3 regions of the Micromonospora rifamycinica genome follow, and region 1 is predicted to be linked to each of the others. Evidence: riboswitches for the same ligand, from Rfam matches in the RefSeq annotation. Region 1 holds a riboswitch; each other region holds the start of a gene.

What was found. A riboswitch is a leader RNA that binds a small molecule or an ion and turns the genes downstream of it on or off. The one in region 1 is predicted to bind cobalamin.
Region 2: another riboswitch for cobalamin. It lies ahead of bluB (5,6-dimethylbenzimidazole synthase); the one in region 1 lies ahead of GA0070623_RS02860 (peptidase).
Region 3: another riboswitch for cobalamin. It lies ahead of cobN (cobaltochelatase subunit CobN); the one in region 1 lies ahead of GA0070623_RS02860 (peptidase).

Annotation. Positions count from the first base shown of each region.
Region 1 is NZ_LT607752.1:678,080-682,282, reverse strand. It holds gene metE (5-methyltetrahydropteroyltriglutamate--homocysteine S-methyltransferase) at 1-949, shown strand, start outside; cobalamin riboswitch at 1,182-1,386, opposite strand; cobalamin riboswitch at 1,557-1,729, shown strand; gene GA0070623_RS02860 (peptidase) at 1,831-2,874, shown strand; gene GA0070623_RS02855 (hypothetical protein) at 2,907-3,392, shown strand; gene GA0070623_RS02850 (cell wall anchor protein) at 3,755-4,203, shown strand, end outside.
Region 2 is NZ_LT607752.1:1,965,140-1,969,342, reverse strand. It holds gene GA0070623_RS08035 (SDR family NAD(P)-dependent oxidoreductase) at 11-811, opposite strand; gene GA0070623_RS08030 (MerR family transcriptional regulator) at 874-1,290, opposite strand; cobalamin riboswitch at 1,435-1,633, shown strand; gene bluB (5,6-dimethylbenzimidazole synthase) at 1,670-2,314, shown strand; gene GA0070623_RS08020 (hypothetical protein) at 2,433-2,732, shown strand; partial or broken gene GA0070623_RS08010 (DUF4291 family protein) at 3,356-3,700, opposite strand; gene GA0070623_RS08005 (hypothetical protein) at 3,897-4,203, opposite strand, start outside.
Region 3 is NZ_LT607752.1:1,232,551-1,236,753, forward strand. It holds gene cobN (cobaltochelatase subunit CobN) at 1-1,524, opposite strand, end outside; cobalamin riboswitch at 1,812-1,988, opposite strand; gene GA0070623_RS05250 (hypothetical protein) at 2,207-2,542, opposite strand; gene GA0070623_RS05255 (aldo/keto reductase) at 2,632-3,531, opposite strand; gene GA0070623_RS05260 (MFS transporter) at 3,605-4,203, opposite strand, start outside.

The DNA of each region.
Region 1 (4,203 bases):
CGAGCTGCGCCGGGCCCGTGCCGCACACCGCGCCGGCACTCTCGACGACGCCGGCTACACGCAGCGGATGCGCGCCGAGGTGGAGCAGGTCATCCGGTTGCAGGAGCGGCTGGGCCTGGACGTGCTGGTGCACGGTGAGCCGGAGCGCAACGACATGGTCCAGTACTTCGGGGAGCAGCTCGACGGTTTCGCCGCCACCACGCACGGCTGGGTGCAGTCCTACGGCTCCCGGTGCGTCCGCCCGCCGATCATCCACGGGGACGTGGCCCGCCGTGCCCCGATGACCGTCGAGTGGTCCACCTACGCGCAGTCGCTGACCGACCGCCCGGTCAAGGGCATGCTCACCGGCCCGGTCACCATCCTGGCCTGGTCGTTCGTCCGTACCGACCAGCCCCTGGCCGACACCGCCGACCAGGTCGCGCTCGCGCTGCGCGACGAGTGCCGCGACCTGGAGGCCGCCGGGATCCGGATCATCCAGGTCGACGAACCCGCCCTGCGGGAGACCCTGCCGCTGCGCCGGGCCGACCAGACGGCGTACCTGGACTGGGCGGTGAACGCGTTCCGTCTCGCCACCAGTGGCGTCGCCGACGACACCCAGATCCACACCCACCTGTGCTACAGCGAGTTCGGCGAGGTGATCACCGCGATCGACGCTCTCGACGCCGATGTCACGAGCATCGAGGCGTCCCGCTCGAAGATGGAGATCCTCGACGACCTCGCCGCGATCGGCTACCGCCGGGGCGTCGGCCCCGGGGTGTGGGACATCCACTCGCCCCGCATCCCGCCCCACGATGAGGTGGTCGACGCGCTCCACCGGGCCGTCGCGGCCGTGCCCGCCCGGCGGTTGTGGGTCAACCCGGACTGCGGTCTGAAGACCCGTACCTACGCCGAAGTCGAGGCGTCCCTCCGACACCTGGTCGCAGCCGCCATCGAGGTCCGCCGGAGCTGATCGGGCAGGTACGGGCGGGCTCCCTCACGGAGTCCGCCCGTACCTCCTGCGCATTCCGCCTACGGGCAGGCCCGGGCGGCTCGGGTGAGTGCCCTGGGTGCGGCTGGTGTCCGTCTCCTTTGCCGAGTCGGGTGAACTCGACAGGGAGCGGTGCGGTCGCGCGCAGCACCGGATGTCGTGCTGTCGCCGATGGCCGACCCGCCCGCGAAGGTCGCCGAGCTCTCCGCGTGCGGATGCACGTGGGCAGTGGGCAGGTCTTCGGAGTCGTGGGCGTCGTGCTCAGGCCTACCGGCCGTGGCTTCCCAGGCCCTGTGGGTCCAGTGCTGATGGCGGCGGTCGTTCCCACTCACTGCTGCGGGGCAGTCCCGGTCTCGCACCGGGTTCCCGCTTGCGCCGCCACCTGGTGGGCGTGGCGGACCGACTGCGGTGTCACGATATCGCGTCGGGTTCCGACACGGCGGCGCTTCCTGCCGCAGCGTCACCTACCGGGGGCGGCAGTGAGTGAATGCGCCGTCGGTGACCATGTTCGCGTCGGGTGGTGCGAGTACGGTCGTCTTCGTCCGGGATGGACGACCATTGTGCCAACTCTCACCAGCCGTGTTCGCCTGGTTGCGCATTGACATCCGGTGTCGCGGGAGATCAGACTGTCGCGACAACTGCAGCAACGCGTGCGCGGGGGAAGTCCGGTCGAAGTCCGGCGCTGGCCCGCAACGGTAGGTCGTCGAGGTGGCAGACACCCTGACGGCGAGCCCGAATACCCGCCGCACGCGTGATGTCCGTTCCCCACCCGTCGTGGCCCACGGGTCGGAGGCCGGTCGATCCTGCCTGCCGGTGGTGGTCGTCCGGGTTCTGACGACCGCCGGGCCGGAAAGGCGCTTCCGATGGTCGTCCGCCTGAGCCGGCACCGCCTGCTCGCCCTGTTCTGCGGCGTACTCGTCGCTCTCACCCTCGCCACGCCCGCGACCGCCGTACCCGCACATCCCGGCGTCGACCGGGCCGGGGCCGCCGCCGGCTGGCTCGCGCGGCAACTCGTCGACGGTGAACGATTCGAGGTGGTCTTCGACGGCGTCGCCTACCCCGACCAGGGGTTGACCCTCGACGCGGTGTTCGCCTTCGCCGCCGCCGGTGTCGCCGACGACTTCGGGACACGGGCGCTGGCCTGGGTCACCCGACCGGACGTCCGCGACGGTTACGTCGGTGACGGCGGCACCGAGGCGTACGTGGGCGCGACCGCGAAACTCGCCCTCGCGGTGCAGGTACGCGGGGGCGACCCGACCGACGTCGGTGGGGTGGACCTGATCGCCCGGCTGCGGGGGCTGGAATCGTCCAGCGGCCGGTTCACCGACCGGTCGGCGTACGGGAACTACAGCAACGCGTTCAGCCAGTCCTTCGCGATCCTCGCCCTGGACCGCACCGCGCAGGGTGCGCCCGGAACCGCCGCCACCTGGCTGGCCGGGACCCGCTGCCCGGACGGCGGATACCCGCTGCTGCCCGCCCAGCCGGTGTGCACCTCCGATGTGGACGCCACCGCACTGGCGGTGCAGGCGCTCCAGGCGGCGGGCCGCCCGGCCGCCGCTGCCGCCGGGCTGCGCTGGCTGGTGTCGGTGCAGGGCGCCAACGGTAGCTTCGCCGACTCGTCGGGCGTCCCGAACGCCAACAGCACCGGGCTCGCTGCGCAGGCGCTGCGCACCGGCCACCGGCCGTTGGCCTGGGCGCGGGCACGGGCGTTCCTGGTCGGCCTGCAGGTGGGTTGCGGCGCAGCGCCGGCCGACCGGGGCGCGGTCGACTTCGACGACGGCACCTTCGACCCGGCCACCGCCACCCGCGCCACCGGTCAGGCCGTCCTGGGCCTGACCGGGGACGGCTACGCCACGCTCTCCGCCGCGACCGCCGGTTCCGGCGCACCGGTGCTCACCTGTCCCTGACCTGTCGCGCCGACCCGAACCCGGGAGGACCTGTGTTCCGTCTCCGATCCATCGTCCGTGTACGGCTCGCCAGCCTGGTGGCCGCCGCCGTCGCCGCCGTCGCCCTGACCGCCGTGGAGCCCGCGCCCCAGGCGGCGCACGCCGCAGCCTGCACCGGCACCTCAGGGGTCACCGTCGTTGTCGACTTCGCCGCGCTCGGCGGGGGTGTGCAGGTCGCCTGTGCCCTGGGCGACCCGGCCACCGGGGTGGCCGCCCTGCAGGGGGCCGGTTTCACGGTGACCGGCACCTCGCGCTGGGGTCTGGCGTTCGTCTGCCGGATCAACGGCAAGCCCACGGCCGCGACGGACCCGTGTGTCAACACGCCGCCGGCCACCGCCTACTGGTCGTACTGGCATGCCCCGGCGGGCGGGTCGTGGTCCTACAGCTCCTCGGGCGCCAGCGGCTACAACCCGGCTCCGGGCAGTGTCGAGGGCTGGGCGTTCGGGGCGGGCGCCGCGCCGAGCATCGCCGCACCCTGACCCGGACCGCAGCCCTGGTGTGGCCGGTGCGTCGGCTGCCGGCTGCCGCCCTGGCGTCCTGTGACGCCAGGGCGGTACCGTGTCGACATCCGGTGCGCCGGGTGCTCAACTGCATACGTCCCGTGTGGGGGGAAGCCGGTAGAGGCCGGCGCTGACCCGCAACCGTGAGCGAGGGGTCCTCTCGCGAGCCGGAATGCCCCGCCCGGGACGAGCGGCTTCCACTGTCGAGGTCTACAGGGTGAGGTCCGGGCTGCCGTCGACGGTCCGTTCACCCCGCTCGCCGCAGCGCGCGGAGCGGGATGACGGGTCCGGGGAGGGTGTGTTCCGGAGTTCTCACCGACCGCTCTGCGAAAGGCACTCCCATGCTTCTGTCCCGGCGTCTCGCCACCGGTCTCGGCGCGATCGTGGCGACGACCGTCGTCACGGCAGCCGTGCCCCTGGCCGGGGTGGCCGCACCCGCCCCGGCCGATGCCGCCGCCGCGCGTGACGCCACCTCGTGGCTGGCCGGTGAATTCGCCGACGGCACGCTGCCCGGACCGTACGCTGGCCAGGACTGGGGCCTGACCATCGACGGGATCATCGCGATGTCCGCCACCGGCGGGTCGGCACCGACGCGACAGGCGGCGACCGGGCAGGTCGCGGCGCACGTCCGGTCCTACAACAGCTACGACGACTGGGGCATCGAGGGTTTCACCGACGGCGGGGCGACCGCGAAGCTGCTCTACGTCGCGTCCGCCGCCGGTGCCGACCCCACCGACTTCGGCGGGTACGACCTGCGGGCGGTGACGCTGTCCCTGCTGGCCGGGGCGGA
Region 2 (4,203 bases), 1.3 Mb from region 1:
CGGGGCACTGTCAGTGTGGAGACGCCGTGGCCGCAGCCCCGCCACGCGCCATCATCCGTAGCGCGAGAGTGGCCATGAGCCGCGCGGGCACCATGCACATCAGGACGGTGGCCACCTTGTTGCGGCCCCCGTCGACCACGGCCGGTCCGGTCCCCTCCAGCGCGGCGAGCACCGTGCGCGCAACCTGAGCGGGCTGACGCTTGTCACGGCCCGGCCGAGGGTTCATCGGCGTCTGGGTCTGCCCGGGACTCACCGCCACCACCCTGACGCCGCTGGCCCGGGTCTCGGCCCACAAAGCCCGGGTGAACGAGAGGACGTAGGCCTTCGAGGCCGCGTAGGCCGCCATGACCGGCGCCGGCGTGTAGGCGCCGGTGCTGGCGATGTTGACCACCGAGCCGTGTCCGCGGTGGACCATGCCGGCGACGAGGAGGGTGGTCAGCTCGGTCAGGGCACCGACGTTGAGGTCCACCAGTTGACGCAACCTGGTGGGGTCGCTGTCCGCCACCATCGCCCGCGAGCCCACGGCGGCGTTGTTGACCAGCACCTCCACCTCGACCCCCGCCTCGCGCACGATCTCCATCAGGTGGCGGGGAGCGCCGGGTCGGTCGAGGGCGAGCGCGACGCTCAGCACGGTGACGCCGTGCCGCTCACGCAGGTCGGCGGCGGTCCTCTCCAACTGCCCGGCGTCACGGGCGACCAGCACCAGGTTCGCCCCACGGCCGGCGAACTCGTCCGCGATCGCCGCGCCGATGCCGCTCGACCCGCCCGTGACGAGGACGTAGCGGTCCTTCATGTCGGATGCGGTTGTCATGCCGCTCACGCTAGACACTGACATCAGTGTCAAGGTCAAGATGCGCCGGGAGGTGCCCGTCGCTACACGGGACCTGGGGGAACGTGGTGAGCGGGTGCGGCCGTGCCCCGGGACGGCACGGCCAGGTCGGCGGGAGAGGCGGCACCGGACAGGTAGCTGTCCAGCATCGCCCGTCGCTGTCCGATCAGACGCTCCTGCTGGGCCAGCCGGTCACGGATCTGCCGGACCCGTTCGTACAGTGCGGAGCAGTCGCCGGTGGGGTGCCGGCCGCTGGAGCACGGGAGGATCTCCCGGATGACCTCCGACGGTACTCCGGCACCGTAGAGATCCTGGATGAAGGCGACCCGGAGCACCGCCTGCTCGTCGTACTCCCGGTATCCGTTGCCGAGGCGGACGGCGGTCAGGAGGCCCTGCTGCTCGTAGTAGCGCAGCGACCGGGCGCTCACGCCGGTGCGCCTGGCGAGTTCACCGATCCGCATCCGACCCCCCGGTCAACCCTGACATCCGTGTGAACGTCAAATCTAGCGCTGGCCACGCGACCCGTGCCGAGCTCCGTCTCCGGAGCCGTGACCGCTGTGCCGGGGCGTGGTCGACCTGTGTCGTCGAGGCGGGTTAGCATCGCCGACGGCACGATCGTGCGAGGTGCCCCGCGGGTGCGGGGAGAATCGGGAAGCCGGTGTGAATCCGGCACGGGCCCGCCGCGGTGACCGGGGAGCGACCGTCCAGGCGCGAGGAGCGCAGCCACTGGCCGTACGGCTGGGAAGGCGGACGGGTCGGCGTCGATCCGGGAGTCCGAAGACCGGCCTCGCGTCGACCGCCCACCCACCGGGGTGGGCCGAGCGCAGCGGGAGCCTGCCTGTGGAACTCTATGACGCCATTCATCGCCGCCGGGACGTCCGGGCGCAGTTCACCGGGGAGCCGGTGCCGGCCGACACCCTGCACCGGGTTCTCGACGCCGCTCATGCCGCACCCAGCGTCGGCTATTCGCAGCCGTGGGACTTCATCCTGGTGCGGGATCCGGCCGTCCGTCGCCGGTTCCACCGGCACGTACAGGCCGAGCGGGCGGCGTTCGCGGCCAGTCTGGACGGCGCGGCGGCCGAGCGGTTCGCCGGAATCAGGATCGACGGGGTGCTGGAGTCGACGCTGTCGATCGTGGTGACCTATGACCCCGGGCGCGGGGGTCCGGCCGTGCTCGGGCGGCACACCATCGCCGACGCCGGTCTGTACTCGGTCTGTCTGGCCATCCAGAACCTCTGGCTCGCCGCAACCGCCGAGGGGTGGGGTGTCGGGTGGGTGTCCTTCTACCGGGAGCCGTTCCTCGCCGAACTGCTGGGGGTGCCGGCCGGTATCCGGCCGGTGGCCTGGCTCTGCGTCGGCCCGGTCACCCACCTGGAGGCGGTGCCCGACCTGGAACGGCACGGGTGGCGGCGGCGCAGGCCCCTCGCCGAGGCGGTGCACCACGACCGTTGGCGGCAGCGGGTGGCTGATGGACCGAACAGCTAATCCAGGTACGCCTATGCGGCGGCTACCCTGGTGTAGCAGTGAGTTACTTCTCGATCACCGTGGGAGGAGTTTCCTGCGTACCACCGTCAAGGTTCTGGCCGCCTCCGCCCTTGCCACCGTGAGCCTCGCCGCTGCCGGGGCCGCCCCGGCCCTCGCCGCCGCCCCGGCGCCGTTCTGCGAGTCCGGCGCCTCGCAGTTCCTCTGCGACGCCAGCAGCACCGGCACGACGACCTGGAGCATCACCTGGTACTCCGGCAGCGTCGGCACCTTCACCACCGCCGGTCCGACCCTCTTCGCCGCCTGCCCGGCCAGCAACCTCGGGCACCCCGTGCGGGCCAGCTACAGCTACTACGACGGCAGCACCACCCAGTACAGCGGCACCACCCGGTTCATCTGCCGCAGCGGCCCCTGGCAGTGAGCCGTCCGGCGTACGCACGACTCACGCGTACGCCGGACAGGTTCCGGTACTCCAGGCCGCCGGAGTCACGGCGGCCGTCTCCACGGGACTGATCCGGCATGGCGTCGCGCGACCGAACGACGCCGTGCCGGAGGCTCCGCGGAATCCCTCGCCGCGACGGTCTGTCACGGGGTGTCCGGAGGTGACGTAGCGGACGTTCGTCGCCCGGTACCGTACGGGCGTGGGTAAGACCACGGTGCTCGATGAGTTGCGCCGCCGGGGTTTCCGCACCGTCGACACGGACTACGGTGGCCGGGAGCTGCCCGACGGGACCTGGGACGAGCACCGGATGAGCGGGTTGCTCGCTCGGCATCGCGAGTTGGTCGTGTCCGGGACGGTGGACAACCAGGTCCGCTTCTACCATCGCTTCCAGCACATCGTCCTGCTCAGCGCACCGTTGGAGGTCCTCCTCCGACGGGTCGCCCACCGGAGCAACCCGTATGGGAGGATGCCTGAGCAGCGCGCGGAGATCGCCCGGTACGTGCACACCGTGGAGCCGCTGCTGCGACGTGGCGCCACCGTGGAACTCGACGGCCGTCGGGAGGTTTCCGAGCTGGCCGATGCGGTCGAAAGCCTGGTCAGAGAAGCCGGACCGGGCTGCTCCTCAGCTGTCGTGACCAGTTCGCCCTGTCGCCGTGCATGTTCCGGTCGTAGTGACTCAGGCAGGCGTGTGCCAGTGCCCACTCGAACCCCTCGCGGGTGATCTCGATGGCCAGCACCCGCTCCTGTCCGGGCTTGGTGGCCCATCCGCAGCGGTACATCATCCACAGGAAGGACGGCTTGATCCACGTCATCCGGTCCCGCTTGAAGGGGGCCACGAAACGACCGGCCGACACCGACGGCAGGGCGATCTGCGGCGGGTACGCCTGGTAGACGGTGATGGTCGCAGCCGAGTAGCGAGCACGGATCTGACGTACGGGAGCGGACACCCGCCGATCCTCGACGACCAGGACCCGACCGGTCCACCGGATTCCGGTCCCTGCGACCGCGAGCGGGCCGATCTGAGCCGAGCCACGTCGAGCTGAGCCCGGCCGAGCCGAGCCGGCCGGACCGGCCCGTCGCCTCGACCGACCGCAGTGTCCGCACATGCCGCAGGAGGAGTGGCGCAGCTGTCTCCGGGGTGGCTCAGGCTGTCGACGAGTACTCGGCGTGCAGTGTGGCGTACGGCCGCCGTTGGTGGGGAGGGCAACGGTTCACGCCCATACCGATCTCGGCGCAGCAGTGTGTCTCCGGGGCGCGGTGTGCGGGACACTCCTCGGCCAGGGCACGGACCTGGTCGGCCTCCAGCTCGAACGCCTCGCGGCTGCCGGTGAGCACCAACGTGTCGGCGGCGACGTCCCACCGAAGATGATCACGAAACCCGTGGTGCCGGGCCTTCCGGTAGTCGCCGATCGACCGCGACGGCCATGCGCGGTCGGACAGCACGACGGTG
Region 3 (4,203 bases), 550 kb from region 1:
GGCCAGCCACCGGTACGCGGCCAGGTAGTGGTGGCTGGGTGGCAGGTCGGGGTCGTGGTAGATGGCGATCGGGTTCTCGCCGAAGCCGCGTGGCGGCTGGATCAGCAGGGTGACGTTGCCGAAGCGCAGCCCGGCCAGGACGATGTCCCCGCCGTCGGTGTAGAGCCCGCCGGGTGGCTCGCCCCAGTGTTCCCGGATCCGGTCCCGCAGGTCGGCCGGCACCTGGTCGAACCAGCGCCGGTAGGTCTCCCCGGGCACCCGGGCCTCGGCGGCGGACAACTGCTCCGGGGTGAGCCACTCGACGTCGTGGCCACCGGCGGCGATCAGCGCGTGGATCAGCGCATCGCCGTCGGTGGGCGGTGGCGCGTCGCCGAGGTGGTAGCCGGCGGCGGCGAGGGCGGCGAGCAGCCGCACCGCCGAGGCCGGGGTGTCCAGCCCGACGGCGTTGCCGACCCGGGAGTGTTTCGTCGGGTAGGAGCTGAGCACGATCGCCAGCCGCCGGTCGGCGGGCCGCAGGTGGCGCAGTCGGGCCTGCCGGACGGCTATCCCGGCGACCCGGGCGGCCCGCTCGGCGTCGGCGGCGTAGACCGACAGCCCGTCGGCGTCGATCCGTTTGAACGAGAACGGCACGGTGACGATCCGGCCGTCGAACTCGGGGATGGCCACCTGCATCGCCGCGTCCAGCGGGGAGAGCCCGGCGTCGCTGCCGGCCCACTGCTCGCGGGTGCTGGTCAGGCAGAGCGCCTGGATCACCGGCACGTCGAGGGCGGCCAGCGCGCCGACGTCCCAGGCGTCCTCGTCGCCGCCGCCGGAGGCGTCGGCGGCGACCGTCCCCCCGGCGGCGAGGACGGTGACGACGAGGGCGTCGCACCGGGCGAAGAGGTCCAGCGGTCCGTCGCCGGGGGTGAGCCCGCGCAGCGAGCCGCAGAAGATCGGCAGCGGGTCGCCGCCGGCCGCGTCGACCGCGTCGGCGAGGGTCTCGACGAAGCCGGTGTTGCCGGCCAGCGCGTGCGCCCGGTAGAAGACGATCCCCACCGTGGGCCGCCCGCCGCCGTCCGATGGTCCCCCGTGCCCGGTGGCCGGGCGGGGGGTGGGGCGGCGGTCGAGGATGCCGTAGGGCGGGGTGGGGGTGGGCGGGGCGAAGCCCTCGCCGGTGAGCAGGACCGTGTCGGAGAGGAACCGGGCCAGCTGGGCGAGGTTCTCCGCACCCCCTTCGACCAGGTAGGACAGGGCTTCGGTGGCCACTCCGGAGGGCACCGTCGAGGCCGCCATCAGCTCCGCGTCGGGCACCGCCTCGCCGCCGAGCACGATCGTGGGCACGCCGGAGCCGAGCACCGCGGCGAGGCCGTCCGGCCACGTCTGCCGCCCACCGAGCAGTCGTACCACGGCCAGGTCCACCCCGTCGAGCAGGGTCGGCACGGCGTCCAGCTCGACCCGGGTGGGGTTGGCGAGCCGGTAGTCGGCGGCGCTGGCGCGGGCGGCGAGCAGGTCGGTGTCGGCGGTGGACAGCAGCAGGATGTGCACGTGCGGCTCCGGAGAGTGACGAGCGGCTCGACCACGCGGCCGGGCCGGTCGGGGCGGGAGGGACGCCGGTCAGCGGCGACGGGGGTCAGGACCACCCCGCCGGACGGCGGGACGACCGGACCGGGCGTCAGCGGTGTCCAGCGGGCCAACCGACCCGGCGACGGCCGACGGTGGGAACGGTGCCGGCACGCGGCGGCACACGCTCGGCGATGCTGCGGGGATCACCGGCCGTCATCGGGCCGGTGGCGACGCTGCGCGTCATCGGGTCCTCCTCGGGTGTCCACGCCCTGGGGTTCTCTCCGACGGCCGAAGTATCCTGGCTCCCGGATCGACGCTCACCCCCGGCCTTCCAACCGCACACGCACGGTCGTGACCCACGAGGGGGGATCGCTCCCCGGTGACAGTGGCGGGACCGCGTCGGAATCGCACCGACTTCCTTCACTGCCGTCAGGCCGCGAATGCTGCCACACTCCTTACCCCGGGTCAACGGCGGCAGCCGGCCGGGCGGCGCTCCCGGCGCCCCCGTGACGAGGCCGAACAGCACCGACCGCCGCAGCCGTGCCGCTGGCGGCAGGTGGCTACGGCGGTCGGTGGTCGCGGCGGTCGGCGGGGGCGGCGATCGGCGGGGGCAGCGCTCAGTAGGGCAGCGCCCAGCGGGGGCGGCGGTCAGCGGGGGCGGCGGTCAGCGGGCGCGGCGCTCGGGGTGGAGCCGGTTCCAGGCGCGCATCCGCTCCGGATAGCCGATCTTCGCCGCCTCGTAGAGGGGCACCGCGTGCCGGTGGGCCAGCTTCGCCGCCGCCCGTGGGGAGCCGGTACGGCGGCGGATCCACTCCCCGTCGTGCGCGATCGCCACCACTGTGGTGTCGGTGGCGGTGGTCTCGGGTTCCAGATAGAACTCCACCCCACGGTGGGTGGTCACGAAGTCCGTCAACGCGGTCAGGTCCTCCCGGGTGGCCTCCCGGTCGAGCCTGGTCGGGATGCTCTCGGCGACCCAGGGCCGCCGGTGGATCCAGCCCATCTGCCCGCTCCTCTCCTCGGCGTCCCTCCAGTGCAGCATCCTTACCTGGTAGGACACTGCGAACTCGGTGACATTCTGCTGCGAACCCGTCACGACCGGTCGAGGGCGGTCAGGTCGTCGGGGGTGAGCCGCAGCGCGCCGGCGGCGACGTTCTCGACCAGGTGGGCCGGATCCCCGGTGCCGGGGATGGCCAGCACGTGCGGACCCTGGTGCAGGATCCAGGCGAGCCGTACCTGCTGCGGGGTGGCGTGGTGGGCGCGGGCGACGGTGAGGACCGCCGGGGCGTGGTCGGTGCGCGCCCCGCCCTCCCGGTTGGCCCCGGCCAACGCGAAGTACGGCACGTAGGCGATCCCCCGGGCGGCGCACTCGCGGATCAGGGCGTCCTGGTCACCGCGGTTGTCCAGCGCGTAGTTGTTCTGCACGCAGACCACCGGGGCGATGCCCTGCGCCTCGTCGAGGTGGTCGAGGCGGGCGTTGGACAGGCCCAGGTGCCGGATCAGTCCGGCGTCGCGCATCTCGGCCAGCGCGCCGAAGCGTTCCGCCATCGAGTCCGGTGGCGGGCGCCTGACGATCCGTAGGTTGACCAGGTCGAGGTGGTCGCGGCCCAGGCGACGCAGGTTCTCCTCCACCTGGGCGCGCAGCTGCGCCGGGCCGGCCTCCTCGTGCACGCCGAGGGCCGGGTCGTACCGGATGCCGACCTTGGTGGCGACGACCAGGTGTTCCGGGTACGGGGCGAGCGCGGCGCGGATCAGCTCGGTGGCGTACCGGGCGGGGCCGGTGCCGACCCCCAGCGTGCCACCCGGCGAGACGTAGAAGGCGGCGGTGTCGAGGTGGTCGATCCCCAGGTCGACGGCCTGGCGCAGCAGGCGCACCGCCCGGTCCCGGTCGGGGTGCACGGTGATCCGCATGGTGCCGAACCCCAGTCGGTGCACGGTGCGGTCACCCAGGGTCCAGCGGTCCGCCGCTGCGGCGGTGATCTCGGTCGGCATCCGGCGACCCTAGCCAGCACCGGCCGCCCGGGTGATCGGGCGCGCAGCCGATACCGGTGACGGTCGGTGACTGCTAGCTTTTTACTGTCGGCGCGGTGGGCTTCGGGCCGGCGGGCGGGCGGGTCGCCGGCACCAGGGCCAGCGTCGGGATCAGCAGCACCGGCACCACCAGCAGCGCGTGCAGGATGCCGACCCGGTCACCGAGCAGACCCAGCAGCGGCGGGCTGGCCAGGAACGACGTGTAGCCGATCACCGCGACGACGCTGACCCGGGCCGGCGCCCGGTCCTCCTCGTCGGCGGCGGCGCTCATCCCGACCGGGAAGCCGAGGGACGCGCCGAGCCCCCAGAGGACCACCCCGACGACGGCGAGCGGGCCGGAACCGGCCAGCACCGCCAGCAGCGAGCCGGCGGCGGCGAGCAGGATCGTGCCGATCAGCACCGGCACCCGACCCCAGCGGTCGATGGCCACGGTGCCGGCGGTCCGGCCGATGGTCATACCGGCGACGAAGACCCCGAAGACGGCGGCGCCGGCGGCCTCGCTGACCCCGTAGCCGTCGACGAAGGCGACCGCCAGCCAGTCGTTCGCGCTGCCCTCGGTGAACGCCATCACCAGCACCAGCGCGCCGATGAGCAGGGTGCGCGGTTCCCGCCAGGCCGCGAGCAGGCCGCCGC